Regions from separate parts of the Sphingobacterium sp. SGL-16 genome, predicted to be linked through region 1. Evidence: riboswitches for the same ligand, from Rfam matches in the RefSeq annotation. Region 1 holds a riboswitch; each other region holds the start of a gene.
What was found. Region 1 has a riboswitch for thiamine pyrophosphate ahead of pnuC (nicotinamide riboside transporter PnuC). Riboswitches for the same ligand answer to the same signal wherever they lie in the genome.
Positions count from the first base shown of each region.

Region 2: linked by a shared signal. The riboswitch ahead of thiS (sulfur carrier protein ThiS) and the one ahead of pnuC (nicotinamide riboside transporter PnuC) in region 1 are both predicted to bind thiamine pyrophosphate.
Region 3: linked by a shared signal. The riboswitch ahead of G5B32_RS13960 (TonB-dependent receptor) and the one ahead of pnuC (nicotinamide riboside transporter PnuC) in region 1 are both predicted to bind thiamine pyrophosphate.

Region 1 covers NZ_JAAKGQ010000002.1:100,066-104,960, reverse strand. The annotation lists gene fabG (3-oxoacyl-[acyl-carrier-protein] reductase) at 1-88, opposite strand, end outside; gene G5B32_RS01435 (malate:quinone oxidoreductase) at 327-1,820, shown strand; TPP riboswitch at 1,832-1,962, shown strand; gene pnuC (nicotinamide riboside transporter PnuC) at 2,016-2,624, shown strand; gene G5B32_RS01425 (acyl-CoA dehydrogenase) at 2,626-3,711, shown strand; gene G5B32_RS01420 (LLM class flavin-dependent oxidoreductase) at 3,749-4,744, opposite strand; gene G5B32_RS01415 (THUMP-like domain-containing protein) at 4,796-4,895, opposite strand, start outside.
Region 2 covers NZ_JAAKGQ010000005.1:20,235-25,129, reverse strand. The annotation lists gene thiC (phosphomethylpyrimidine synthase ThiC) at 1-1,543, opposite strand, end outside; gene thiS (sulfur carrier protein ThiS) at 1,568-1,774, opposite strand; TPP riboswitch at 1,836-1,933, opposite strand; gene purL (phosphoribosylformylglycinamidine synthase) at 2,120-4,895, shown strand, end outside.
Region 3 covers NZ_JAAKGQ010000050.1:9,555-14,449, reverse strand. The annotation lists gene G5B32_RS13975 (lipopolysaccharide biosynthesis protein) at 1-788, opposite strand, end outside; gene G5B32_RS13970 (acylphosphatase) at 799-1,080, opposite strand; gene G5B32_RS13965 (amidohydrolase family protein) at 1,099-2,268, opposite strand; TPP riboswitch at 2,396-2,527, shown strand; gene G5B32_RS13960 (TonB-dependent receptor) at 2,584-4,895, shown strand, end outside.

The DNA.
Region 1 (4,895 bases):
CGTGTTGAGCAAATACTTCTGCGATTTTACGACCGATTCCCTTAGAAGCACCGGTTACTAAAGCTGTTTTTCCCTCTAATAATTTCATATAGCAATTTTTATAGTTTCAATTTTACCTCTGATGAAGATTCCTTCATTTTGGAGTTAAAAACAAAAATACACAAATTTTGAAATTGTAGTAATTTATTAAAAAATGACAGTGAATTTCATTTCCGAACCAAGATTGACTTTTTGTTAAAAAATTTCAAACTATATGAGTATAAATTGACAAAATCATTCGTTAGAAAGATTTATGAATGTTAATTTTGTTGGAATTAATACTAGTCATGGGCAAGAAAAAACAAAAATCAGAAGTTGATGTAGTGCTAATTGGTGGGGGTATCATGAGTGCTACTCTAGGTACATTGATCAATGAGTTAAATCCTGATATTAATATTGAGATTTTAGAGCGTTTGGACGTTGTAGCAGCTGAAAGTTCGGATGCATGGAATAATGCAGGAACAGGTCACTCTGCTTTATGTGAATTGAACTATACGCCTCAACAAGCTGATGGTTCAGTAAAAATTGATAAAGCCATCAAAATTGCAGAACAATTCGAGATTTCGAAACAATTTTGGGCATATTTGGTTGAAAAAGGGGTTATTCAAAATCCTGAACACTTCATTCGCAAAGTGCCTCATATGAGTGCGGTATTTGGCGAGAATGACGTGAAATTCTTAAAAACACGTTACGAAGCATTGACTAAACAAACGTTGTTCAAAGGTATGGAATATACGGAAGACAAGACGTTGTTAGAGCAATGGGTTCCATTAATGATGCAAGGTAGAACAGGTAATGAACCTATCGCTGCTACAAAAATGGATATCGGTACGGATGTGAATTTCGGTGCATTGACTAGAGATTTAATTAAGCATCTTTCTACAAAGAAAAACATTAATATTTCGGTTAATCAAGAAGTAAAAGATATCGATCGTGAAGATGATGGCCGTTGGGAAGTAGAAGTAAAAGACCTTAAAACTGGTGATAAACGCGAAATCAAAGCGAAATTTGTATTCATCGGTGCAGGTGGTCACTCTTTATTATTGTTAGAAAAATCAGGTATTCCTGAAGCTAACGGTTACGGTGGTTTCCCTGTAGGTGGTCAATGGTTGAGATGTACAAATGAAGAAATCATCAAACAACACCAAGCGAAAGTATACGGTAAAGCATCTGTAGGTGCTCCTCCGATGTCTGTACCTCACTTGGATACACGTTATATCGATGGTAAACAAGCATTATTGTTTGGTCCTTATGCAGGATTCTCCACAAAATTCTTGAAACAAGGTTCATTCTTCGATTTACCAGCTTCTATTAAGTTGTCAAACATCAAACCGATGTTGTCAGCAGGTTTGGACAACTTAGATTTAACTAAATATTTGATTACGGAGGTGATGAAAAAACCAAAAGACAAATTAGAGTCTTTAAAACAATTCATGCCTACAGCAAAAATGGAAGACTGGGTTATCGAAAAAGCAGGTCAACGTGTACAGGTTATCAAAAAAGATCCTAAACATGGTGGTGTGTTAGAATTCGGAACAGAAGTAGTTTCAAGTGCAGATGGTTCTATCGCAGCTTTATTAGGTGCTTCTCCTGGTGCTTCGACTTCAGTGGCTATCATGATTCAATTATTGAAAAAATGTTTCCCTGAAAGAGCCAAATCAACAGAATACAAAAATAAACTTCGTGAGATGATTCCTTCTTGGGGTCAATCATTGAATGACAATCCAGAACTTTGTGCGCAAGTTCGCGAGCATTCGCAACGCGTATTGAAAATGGATTAATATATAAGTAAAAGAAACTTATGGGGTGCTAGAGTAGAGCCGAATAGGCTCTACTTTTTAAGCTGAGATTATACCCAATTCCGTCTATCGGAAGGAACCTGATCCAGGTAATGCTGGCGTAGGGATTAATTTCTAAAAGCTGTCAAAATATTAGCATTTCCGTAAGTGTAGTTTTAAAAATTATAACGCACTTAAATGGAAATTATAGACCAAATTATAAAAGCCTTTCACGCCACTTCTTGGTTAGAAAGATTCTCTGTGCTTTGCGGCATTATCCAAGTACTTCTTAGTAAAAATAATAAAGTATCTAATTATCTTTTTGGTATTTTGGGTATTGTATCCGGTATGTATGTACTTTTTGGAGCCAAACTTTATGCGGATATCGCTTTAAATATGTATTATCTCGTCATGAGTATATACGGTTGGTGGTATTGGAAAACGAATAAAGATGCGAGCGAACAACCTATTACTTCCTGTACTTCACAAGAATGGACAACGGTTATTGGTATTGTACTTGGCGCTTTTGCGATTTTGTATTTCTTTTTGATATACGTGACCGATTCGGATGTGCCTATTTGGGATGCTTGGGTTTCTTGCACGGCCTGGGCAGGTATGTGGTTATTGGCTCGACGCAAAATCGAAAACTGGATTTTGCTCAACATTAGCAATGCTTTTGCTATTCCTTTATTGATTCACAAAGACTTATATTTATTTGCTTTACTCACGACTTTCCTGTTTATTGTAGCCATTTTTGGTTATTTCAAATGGGCTAGAATTATGAAACTCGAAGCTAAACTATCTTAATATGCACCTAGACGAACAGACTATAGCCGTAATCCGCGATGCACAATCCAAATCTATTCAAGCGAAGCAATTGGTACCTGAACAATTAGATTTAATTTATAAATACAATTGGTTTAACATTTGGGTTACGAAAGAATACAAAGGGTTGGATTTGAGTTTAATAGATGGGTTTAAGTTAATTAAGAATTTAGCGTATTGGGACGGAGGCTTTGCGTGGACAGTAACACTTTGTTCAGGAGCGAATATGTTTGCTGGTTTTATCAATGCCTCACTGGCAAAAGAAGTTTTTGCGAATCCAAAAGTTTGTTTTGGTGGTAGTGGAAGGGCTAATGGCAAAGCTATTTTTGACGGTGAAAAATATCATCTCACAGGTGTGTGGCAATATGCTACAGGAGCGCCACATTTAACGCATTTTACGCTGAATGCTTTTATTTACGATGGAGATGTTCAAAGGGTAAATGCACAAGGCGAATCGGTGATTTATTCCTTCTTCGTGCCAAAAGAGCATGTGTTGATTCATTACGATTGGGATACGTTTGGTTTGGAATGTACGGCCTCACACAGTTTTTCGCTGGATAGTGTAGCTATCGATAAAGCTTATGCTTTTGAACTGAAACCTTCGGAACGTAAAGTAGAAAGTACACTTTACAAAATTCCGTTTATGACCTTCGCCGAGTTGACTTTGCTTCCTAATTATTTGGGGATGTATAAGCGTTTTTTGGATTTAGTCGAAAAGTACTTTTTTGATAAGTCCAAAAATCCCGATTGGGCGGAGAAGTACAGTAAAACTCGTTTTCGTCAGGTAGATAGCTATCAGCAATTAGTTGAAAAGTATGAGCAAAAAGCAGAGGCTCTAATCCAGCAGCTTTGGGAACAAGTTTCGGTCGATGCAGCAAATATCTCCGTAGAGTTATTATCTGAAATTGCCACCGAATCAAGAAGAATAGTTCGCGAAATCAGAGAAGGGGTAACTTCACTATTTCCTTTGGTAGGTATTTCTGGAGCACAAAAAGACAATGAACTGAATATTGTCTTCCGCAATATTTTTACGGCTACGCAGCATAGTTTATTGAATTTGGAGGTGTAACAAAAATGGCTGATAAATTATGTATCAGCCATTTTTGTTATTTTTCTATCAATGCTTTCGCAATAATATCAAATGCTTCTAAACGTTTCTTGGCATCAAAGATATAATTTGTTGCCATGATCTCATCCGCTTGATATTGTTCAGCAAAAGCCAAAACATCTTCACGAATTTCTTTCTCTGTACCAATAAACGTACAATTTACCATACTTTGCACGGCTTGTTCTATTTCGGGAATGCCATCATAGATTGGTTTTTCCGTGGGAGGAGAAAGTGGTTTACGTAAATTCGTCAAGATTCCTGCGAACATATTGAACAAACTCGTGGACTGGAATTGCGCTTCTTCTACAGTTTCTGCCGCCACAATGTTTACACAAATAATAAAATAAGGATTTTGTAGATATTGAGAAGGTTGGAATTTTTCGTGGTAAATTTCTGTAGCTTGTTTTAACATAGCAGGAGCGAAGTGTGCAGCAAAAGCATATGGTAAGCCCAATTCAGCAGCTAAATAAGCACTATCAGTACTAGAACCTAAAAGGTAAATCGGAATATCTAAGCCTTCTCCTGGAAATGCACGCACTTTGGCTTGTACATTGTTTTCATCCAAATATTGCTGTAATTCTAAGATGTCATCTTTGAAATAGAATGACGTATTCAAATTATTGCGACGCAAAGCCATCGCAGTGAGTTGATCTGTTCCAGGCGCACGACCTAATCCCAAATCAATTCTTCCCGGATAAATACTTTCGAGTGTGCCAAATTGTTCAGCAATAATCAAGGGCGTGTGGTTTGGCAACATAATACCGCCGGAACCTACACGGATTGTATTGGTTTTGCCTGCAATATGGCCGATTAAAACCGAAGTGGCAGAACTCGCAATATGCGGCATATTGTGGTGCTCTGCAAACCAAATACGTTCAAAACCTAATTTTTCGATATGTTGAGCACCATCAACAGCACGTTGAATGGCTTCTGATGGGTTACTGTTTTTACAAATTGTGGCTAATTCTAGAGCCGAAATTTTTAGTTTATTCATAGTAATTTAAATATACAATGAATAGGATAGAAGATTGTAAGCTGTATGTCTTTATTCAACTTTTGAGCAATGAATGACAATATGGTTTTCCGCGTAGTCCGTCAAAAAATATAGGAAATCTGCTCCTCCGTCTTTGATTTTGAATTTCTTA
Region 2 (4,895 bases), on a different contig from region 1:
CAGGATGGCCTTTTGCTAAATCTGCAGCATGTGCAGCCAATTTGTAGGTAATCACACCGTCTTTTACATCTTTTTTATTTGGTAGCCCCAAGTGCTCTTTTGGTGTCACATAACATAACATCGCACACCCGTACCAACCAATCATTGCCGCGCCAATTGCTGAAGTGATATGATCATACCCCGGCGCAATATCCGTTGTCAATGGCCCCAAAGTATAGAAAGGAGCTTCGTCGCATTCTTGCAATTGTTTTTCCATATTTTCTTCGATCAAATGCATCGGCACATGCCCCGGTCCTTCTATCATCACCTGTACATCGTGCTTCCATGAGATTTTTGTCAATTCACCCAAAGTCTCTAATTCTGCAAATTGTGCTGCATCATTCGCATCCGCAATAGCTCCAGGACGAAGACCATCTCCCAATGAAAAAGCAACATCGTATTGCTTCATAATTTCACAGATTTCTTCGAAATGTGTATATAGAAAATTTTCCTTATGATGAAACAAACACCATTTAGCCATAATTGAACCTCCACGTGATACAATACCCGTTACACGATTAGCGGTCAAATGAATATATCTCAAAAGCACGCCCGCATGAATCGTAAAATAAGAAACACCTTGCTCGGCCTGTTCTATCAATGTATCACGGAATATTTCCCAAGTTAAATCTTCAGCAATGCCATTCACTTTTTCTAAAGCTTGATAAATCGGTACTGTTCCGATAGGTACCGGAGAGTTACGAATAATCCATTCACGTGTCTCGTGGATATTCTTACCCGTAGACAAATCCATTATGGTATCCGCCCCCCAACGGCATGCCCAGACCGCCTTTTCTACTTCCTCTTCGATACTGGAAGTTACTGCGCTATTACCAATGTTGGCATTTATTTTCACCAAAAAATTACGACCTATAATCATGGGCTCGCTTTCGGGATGATTTATATTATTCGGAATAATGGCTCTGCCTGCTGCAATTTCAGCACGAACAAATTCAGGAGTTATTTTTCCTTTTGGCGTGTTAGCTCCAAAACTTTCACCTTCATGCTGATGAGCAATCCCTTTGGTAGCATTCTCGAGTTGCTCTATGCGTTGATTTTCACGAATTGCCACATATTCCATTTCAGGAGTGATAATTCCCTGTTTGGCATAATATAACTGAGTTACATTTTTTCCTATTTTGGCTCTTTTAGGATTTGCTAAATATTGAAATCGCAAATGATCTAATTTTTTATCTGCTAGGCGTTCCTTACCATATTCAGAACTGAAATCTGGAAGAATATCCACATCCCCTCTATCCAAAATCCACTGTTCGCGAATTCGCGGTAAACCACTTCGTACATCTATATCCGCATGGACATCGGTATAAGGTCCAGAGGTATCATAAACGGTCACTGGAGGATTCATTTCTACTACACCATTGCGCATTTTTGTGGGGCTTAATTGAATCTCACGCATGGCGACTTTAATGGGATGAATGTTCCCAGAAATGAACACTTTCCTTGAATTCGGAAAGGGGGCTGTTGTAATTTGGTCTTGTCTCATAATTTTGTGTATTTATAAAGTGAATTAACCGCCCTGCGTAGCAGTCAGCAAAAGAATATTATCCTGATTTTGAATTTTGGTTTCTGACCATTGTGATTTGGGAATCACACGCTGATTTAAGGCCACAGCGACACCTTTGGTTTGCCCTTTGGTCTTGAACAACACCAATTCTTCTAAAGAGCTAAGCCCTTGGTCGAAATAATAAATTTGATGATTGATTGTAAGTTCCATTCCTAAATTTTGTTTAAGTAAAACTTTAGGAATGGCTACGAAATTGCGAAATGCAAATACACGAAGACATCTTACTTTTCCCTACGCTAGTATGATCTAGATCAGGTTATGAGGGTAAAATCTCAGCCTACAAAAATGTAGACACCCCTAAAGTTGACACTAACTTAGGGATTTTAATTAACTTTTCAATAATATTTTTAATTTTTAACTTTTTATTTTCATTAAGAAGTATGAAATGTGAATAAATACCTATTTACCAACAAATCTACTTTCATGCAAATGATTCTAAAATAATGCGTATTTTTGTATTTTAATTTGAAGAACGTTCAAAACTAACATACAATAATGATCCATTTCTTTGAGAACCCATCGAACATCGTTTATGCTGTTCAAAGTGTTAACTCTTTATCACAAGAAGACATTACAAAACTCAACTGGCTATTCGGCAACGCCAAAAAACTTGACGATCAAACCCTTAACCGTTACTATGTAGGTCCTCGTGCAGCGATGATTACGCCTTGGAGTACAAATGCTGTAGAAATCACACAGAATATGGGTATTGAAGGTTTGATTCGTATTGAAGAATTTCAACCTGTTCCAGCAGATTTCAATGATTTCGATCCTATGATTTCGCAGAAATATGCTGCCTTGACACAAGAAATGTACACCATCAATATTCAGCCAGAACCTATTTTGGAAATCGACGATATTGATGCCTATAATAAATCTGAAGGTTTAGCTTTAAACCCTGAAGAGGTAGAATACTTAAATAATTTAGCGACTAAATTAGGTCGTAAATTAACGGATTCAGAAGTATTTGCTTTCTCACAAGCAAACTCGGAACACTGTCGTCACAAAATCTTCAATGGTACTTTTATCATTGATGGTGAAGAACAACCGACTTCTTTATTCAAATTAATCAAGAAAACATCTGAAACAAATCCTAACGAGATTATTTCTGCATATAAAGATAACGTAGCCTTTATCAAAGGGCCTAAAGTAACGCAATTTGCACCTAAATCAGCTGATAAACCAGATTTCTACGAAGAGAAAGAATTTGAATCGGTATTATCCGTAAAAGCGGAAACACACAACTTCCCTACTACGGTTGAGCCATTCTCTGGAGCAGCTACAGGTTCTGGCGGTGAGATTCGTGACCGTCTGGCTGGTGGTCAAGGAGCTTTGCCTTTGGCTGGTACAGCGATTTATATGACAGCTTACTCGCGTTTGTTGCAAGACAGACCTTGGGAAAAAGCGGTACAAGAGCGTGAATGGTTATACCAGACGCCAATGGATATCTTAATCAAAGCGTCAAACGGTGCTTCTGATTTCGGTAATAAATTCGGTCAGCCTTTAATCACTGGTTCTGTATTGACTTTCGAACACGAAGAAGAAGGTCGCAAATTAGGTTACGATAAAGTAATCATGCAAGCAGGCGGTGTGGGTTATGGTAAATTAGAGCAAGCTAAAAAACACACGCCTCAAACAGGCGATAAAATCGTTATCTTAGGTGGTGAAAACTACCGTATCGGTATGGGTGGTGCTGCAGTATCATCAGCGGATACAGGTGCTTTCGGTTCGGGAATTGAGTTGAATGCGATTCAACGTTCTAACCCTGAGATGCAAAAACGTGCGGCGAATGCCATTCGAGGTTTAGTCGAATCGGATAATAACCCTATTGTTTCCATCCACGACCACGGTGCAGGTGGACACTTAAACTGTTTGTCTGAATTGGTAGAAGAAACAGGTGGTTTAATTGATTTGGATAAATTGCCAGTAGGCGACCCTACCCTTTCTGCAAAAGAAATTATCGGTAACGAATCCCAAGAACGTATGGGCTTGGTGATTGCTGAGAAAGATATCGAAACATTACAACGTGTGGCGGAACGTGAACGTGCGCCAATGTACACGGTTGGTGATGTAACGGGAGACCATAGATTTACTTTCCAATCGCAAACTACGGGTGCAAAACCAATGGATTATGATTTGGCTGATTTCTTCGGTTCTTCTCCAAAAACATACATGAAAGACAACACTGTCGTGAGAAATTACGCAGATGTGGAATATAATGTTGCTGACGTTCCTACTTACTTAAACAACATATTACAATTAGAAGCAGTAGCTTGTAAAGATTGGTTAACAAACAAAGTTGACCGTTGTGTAGGTGGTCGTGTAGCGAAACAACAATGTGCTGGTCCTTTACAGTTACCATTGAATAATGTAGGTGTAATGGCATTAGACTTCAAAGGTAAAGAAGGTATTGCAACGACTGTTGGTCACTCGCCAGTAGCGGCTATCGTTGACCCTGCGGCTGCTTCAAGAACAGCAATTGCAGAATCTTTATCTAACTTGGTATTTGCTCCTATCAAAAATGGTTTAGCTGGAGTTTCTTTATCGGCTAACTGGATGTGGGCTTGTAACAATGAAGGCGAAGATGCTCGCTTGTACCAAGCAGTAAAAGCTTGTTCGGATTTTGCAATCGAATTAGGTATCAACATTCCGACAGGTAAAGACTCTTTATCAATGAAACAAAAGTATCCAAATGGTGAAAATGTAATCGCTCCAGGAACTTTGATTATTTCAGCAGCAGGTAACTGTACAGATATTAATAAAGTAGTAGAGCCGGTTTTATCTAAAAATGCAGGTTCTATCTATTACATCAATTTATCAAAAGATAGCTTTAAGCTAGGTGGTTCTTCATTCGCTCAAATCTTGAATAAGATTGGTAAAGAAGTGCCAACTATCACGGATGCTGCTTACTTCAAAAAAGCATTCAACGCTATCCAAGATTTAATCCAAGCAGGTCAAGTTGCAGCTGGTCACGACGTAGGTTCTGGTGGTTTAATCACAACCCTATTGGAGATGACTTTTGCAGATGTCAACTTAGCGGCTAACTACGATTTATCTGACTTAGGCGAAGCGGATACAGTAAAAGCTTTATTCAATGAGAATATTGCAGTCGTATTACAAGCGAAAAACGATGCAGCTTTCGAAGCAGCATTAACGCAAGCAAGTATAGAAGCGGTGAAAATTGGTCAAGCGATTGAAGGTACTGAAGTAACTTTCAATAACAACGAAGACACCTTCGCATTCAATGTAACAGAGACTCGCGATACTTGGT
Region 3 (4,895 bases), on a different contig from region 1:
TTTGGAAACATCATTTTGTCCAAATGTTCATTAATAATAAAGGAAATGTTTGCAATAAGTATGGGGAAGCTATAACTAATCATGCTTTTGATCAAAGCAGCATCAATCTTAAATGAAAACTTAGCAATTTGTGGTATCAACAAGGCTAATGTAACTACACTCGCTATCAAATTAGAAATAAACACATTACCTAACCAACCTTCTCTAAACCATCCTTCAGCAAGCTCTTGCCAAAATGTATATTTATCTATCAAGCTCGGAAGCCAATACAACAAAAATAGATTACAGAATACCAATACACCAATATTGACAATCTTAATGGCGCCATATCGGATAGGTCTTCCTTCCGCACGCAAACGCGCAAAAGGAACCACCGCCAAGGCATCGGCACCTAAAATAACCGCAAACAATTTTACGAAAATGATATATTCAGCAGGATTGAGGTCAACAGATTTTATAAAAGATGCTATAGGTTGCGCAAAGATGAACATTGTCGCTACGAATATTACAGTAGCAAACAGCGTCACGATAAAACTATTATTAAAGACTTTTTCCTTATCTTCTTTTTCTACACGCTGCAAATAACGGAAGTAGGTCGTTTCCATACCAAATGCCAAGATGGCATTAATCATGGCCGCATAAGAATATAAATTAGTGAATATCCCGTAGATGGACGACTCAAACTTGCGAAGAAAAACTGGCGTTAGTAGAAAATTTAAGACACGCGCGATAATAGTAGTCAATCCGTAGATTACGGTATCACTTAGGAATTTTTTTATGCCCGACACAATAGATGAATTATTTAAGACGCTTTAGAACTTCGAAATTTTTGAAACCTTTTATATCAGAAGTTTCTTCTACATCTAATGATTCTACCTCAGCACGGTCTGGTCCTTCATGGCAAAATTCCACTAACGAGTCTAGTGTAAAACTATCCCCTTCAGCTTCTATATAGACAGAACCATCATTAAGATTAACGACAAAACCTTTAGCTCCCAATTGGTCAGCTACAGCTTTTGTCGTTGCTCTAAAATAAACGCCTTGTACTTTACCTTTTACTTTGATATTAATGTGTTTCATTAAAGCAAAAGTAAGCAATTATATAATTCTTTCTAATGTAACCTCGTCAGTGATTTTTAAATTGGTTATATTTTTTAACAAGACCAATCCAGGAGTCTTTCCTACTTCTAATGAACCAAGCTCTTTTTCAAGCCCCAATGCTTTAGCGCCATTAATTGTAGCCCATTTAATCGTTTCCAGAATATTCAACTCGCGATTTGCTTGATGCAATGTCTTCAGCTCATCCAAAATACTCAAAGTATTATTAGAAGCTAAACTATCCGTACCTAATGCAATATCAAATTTGTGATTATTAAATAATTGAACCTTCGGTAAAACATTTTCAATGTAAAGATTGGCTTTCGGACAAAGACACAAAGTTACTTTTCGCCCCATTCTCGTAATAAAATCCAAATCTTTAATAGAAGTATAGGTATTATGTACTAGAATAGTATGATTAGACGCTGGCAGATAATTCAAATAAGATTGAATCGAATTGCGGGCTTGCGCTTTAAATTCCTTTAAGTCTAGCCCTATCTTCTCATAAAAATTCAAGAAATCACCTGTTTTATATCGGAACAATTTATTCTCCTCTTCACTCTCTTGATTGTGAATAGAAATAATATTGTCTTCGCTTACAGACTTCTTAAAAGCCTTGAATAATGATTTAGAACAAGAATAAGGAGCATGAGGTGTAATTGAAGAATGCGTAGAATCAAAATAAAACTCGATATCTCGTGCCTCATCAATCTTTGCATTCACCTCCTCTTCCTTAAGACCTATAATCTCAACAAAAGTATGGTAAACAATTTTACTAGTATTTTTTATCTCTGCAGAAATAGCAGTATTTGCATGATCACCCACTGCTTGAATCCCATTTTCAAACATGAATTGATCTGCTTTTTGCATTGCGGTTATTATCTCTTCTGTATCTTTACCTCTATTTTCCATTACTTTCCCAATGAATTCCACTAGTCCAGTCTTTTCAGGAATAACGTTGAATAAATGAGATAACTCCAAATGACAATGCGTGTTCACAAATCCTGGAATTAACACTCCAGAAAATGATTTAACATCAGCTTTATTAATAGATGTATCTATATCCTTATAGACACCTATTACCTTCCCATCCTCTATAGCTACTATACCATTTTTTATAGGATCTGACGTTACAGGAATAACATAATCAGCGGAAAAGTATTGTATCATTTAATTTTATGTGTGTGTTGTGTGATTTTAAAAAATAAGATTTCTCCAATTTTTTGAGAAAGATACAATTTTTTAGTAATAATTATATCATTTTTTTATTAATACCATAAAAAAAAGGTAGATTTGCTTTATCGAATAGGGGTGCCTTGTTTACAACACAAAGACAGGCTGAGATTATACCCGGTTTAATTTATAGGAAAATAAATTAAACACACCTGATCTGGATAATGCCAGCGTAGGGAATGGGCGGTTAAATAGAAGTTGCTGTAACCCCTTGCAGTAATTAGGTTTAACTCAAAAAAACAGAATTATTTTATGTTTAAGCAATTTATTGCTACTGGGGCATTGAGCCTCATCGCGACTGTATGTTTCGCACAACAAATTATTACCGTCAAAGTGGTAGATGAGAAATCTACAGCTCTTAAAAACGCGACTGTCGTATTAGGAAACACAGCGAAACAGACGGACAATAACGGTACCGTACAATTCAATATGCAAAATCAAAGTTCTTTATTACTGAATGTAAAACATTTGGGATATAAGGAATTCAGCATTCGTACATTAGCAAATCAATTAGAATATAATGTACAGCTGCAATTAGCTACCATTCAATCCGATGCTATTTTTGTCTATGCTACACGCGCAAAAGAAAATTCAGCTACTACGTTTAAAAATTTAGACAAAGAGGAAATAAAGAAAAATAATCTGGGACAAGATATTCCTTATTTATTAGATCAAACTCCTGGGGTTATCATTGGTTCGGATGCTGGCGCAGGAATTGGGTATACCAATATGACGATCCGTGGATCAGACAATCAGCGCATCAATGTTACTTTAAATGGCATTCCGCTAAATGATGCCGAAAGCATGGGTTCCTTCTTTATAAATCTTCCAGATTTTGCATCGAGCACCGAAAGTATTCAAATCCAACGCGGTGTTGGAACTTCTACAAACGGAGCTGGAGCATTTGGTGCTTCGTTGAATATCCAAACGGATGCTTTGGAAACGAAGCCTTATGCAGAATTAAATAACAGCTTTGGATCGTACAAGTCTTGGAAAAATACAATCAAAGCAGGAACAGGCTTGATTAATAACAAATTTGCCTTTAACACCAGACTGTCTCGCATCAGTTCTAATGGTTATATAGAGCGAGCAACATCGGACTTGAAATCGCTTTATTTGGATGGCGGATTGTATACGGATAAACATATTTTAAAAGCTACTGTTTTCACTGGAAAGGAAAAAACCTACCAAGCTTGGTATGGAACTCCCGAACCTTTGTTGACTGGTGATAGAACTGCTTTGGAAGACTATGCCAATAATGCTTTTGGATTATATTCAGGTAGCGAATTCGAACGTCTTCTAAACGCAGATAGACGTTATAATTATTATACTTATGACAATCAAACGGATAACTACACACAAACGCATTCTCACCTACACTATACCTACATTGCAAATGAAAAATGGAATTTAAACGCAGCATTGCATTATACACGCGGAGCGGGTTATTATGAAGAATTCCGAGAAAATGACAGATTATCCAAATACGGTATTCCAAATTTGGTTCAAGGTGGGAGCACTATTGCAAAATCGGATTTAGTACGTCAAAAATGGTTAGACAATCATTTCTATGGCACAACCTTTTCAGCGAACTATAAACCATCTAATGCATTAAACTTTACTTTTGGGGGAGCCTATAATGAATATTTGGGTGACCATTATGGTGAAGTAAAATCTGTAGAAATCTATCCAAATCAACTATTTGATGATAAATATTATTTCAATGATGCTAAGAAAAAAGATTTCAATACATATTTAAAAACAGACCTCAAATTAAATGATTGGCTATTCAACTTAGATGTACAATACCGAAACGTAAATTATCGTGTCAATGGCGATGACGACAAGGTAAAATCAATCAATTTTAAGGATAACTTACACTTTGTCAATCCTAAATTTGGTATAACTTATTTTTTGAATCCAAATTCCAACATATACGCATCATACGCTTACGCTAGCAAGGAACCTATTCGTAAGGACTATGTAGAAAATCCGCGTAATGAATTTCCAAAACCAGAGAAAATGCAGGACATAGAGGCTGGATACCGATTTAGAAATGAAAATTTCAATGTGGGAACAAATTTTTATGCGATGTTATACAAAGATCAATTAATTCCTACGGGGCAATTGAATGATACTGGAGGGGAGATTCGTGTAAATATCCCTAAAAGCTACCGCATTGGTTGGGAATTGGATGCTAGCTGGGCTATTCATCCTAAATTTATTTGGTCAGCAACCGCAGCTTTGAGCGAAAATAAAATTAAAAACTTCATAGAATACGTCACTGTACTGGATGATGAATGGGAATTTGTGAAAGAAGAACAATTCTATTATAAGAACACGCAAATTGCAAAAGCGGCCAACACCATTCTTTCAAACAATTTCACGTATTTGCCTACAGAAAAATGGTCTATTTCACTATTGACAAAATATGTTTCAAGAGTATATTTAGATAATAGTTCGGCTAAAGAACGTTCTATTGATCCTTTCACCTATACAAATCTGAAATCACAATATTCGTTTTCGGCTCTTGGAATCAAAAATATAGACTTATTAATATCTGT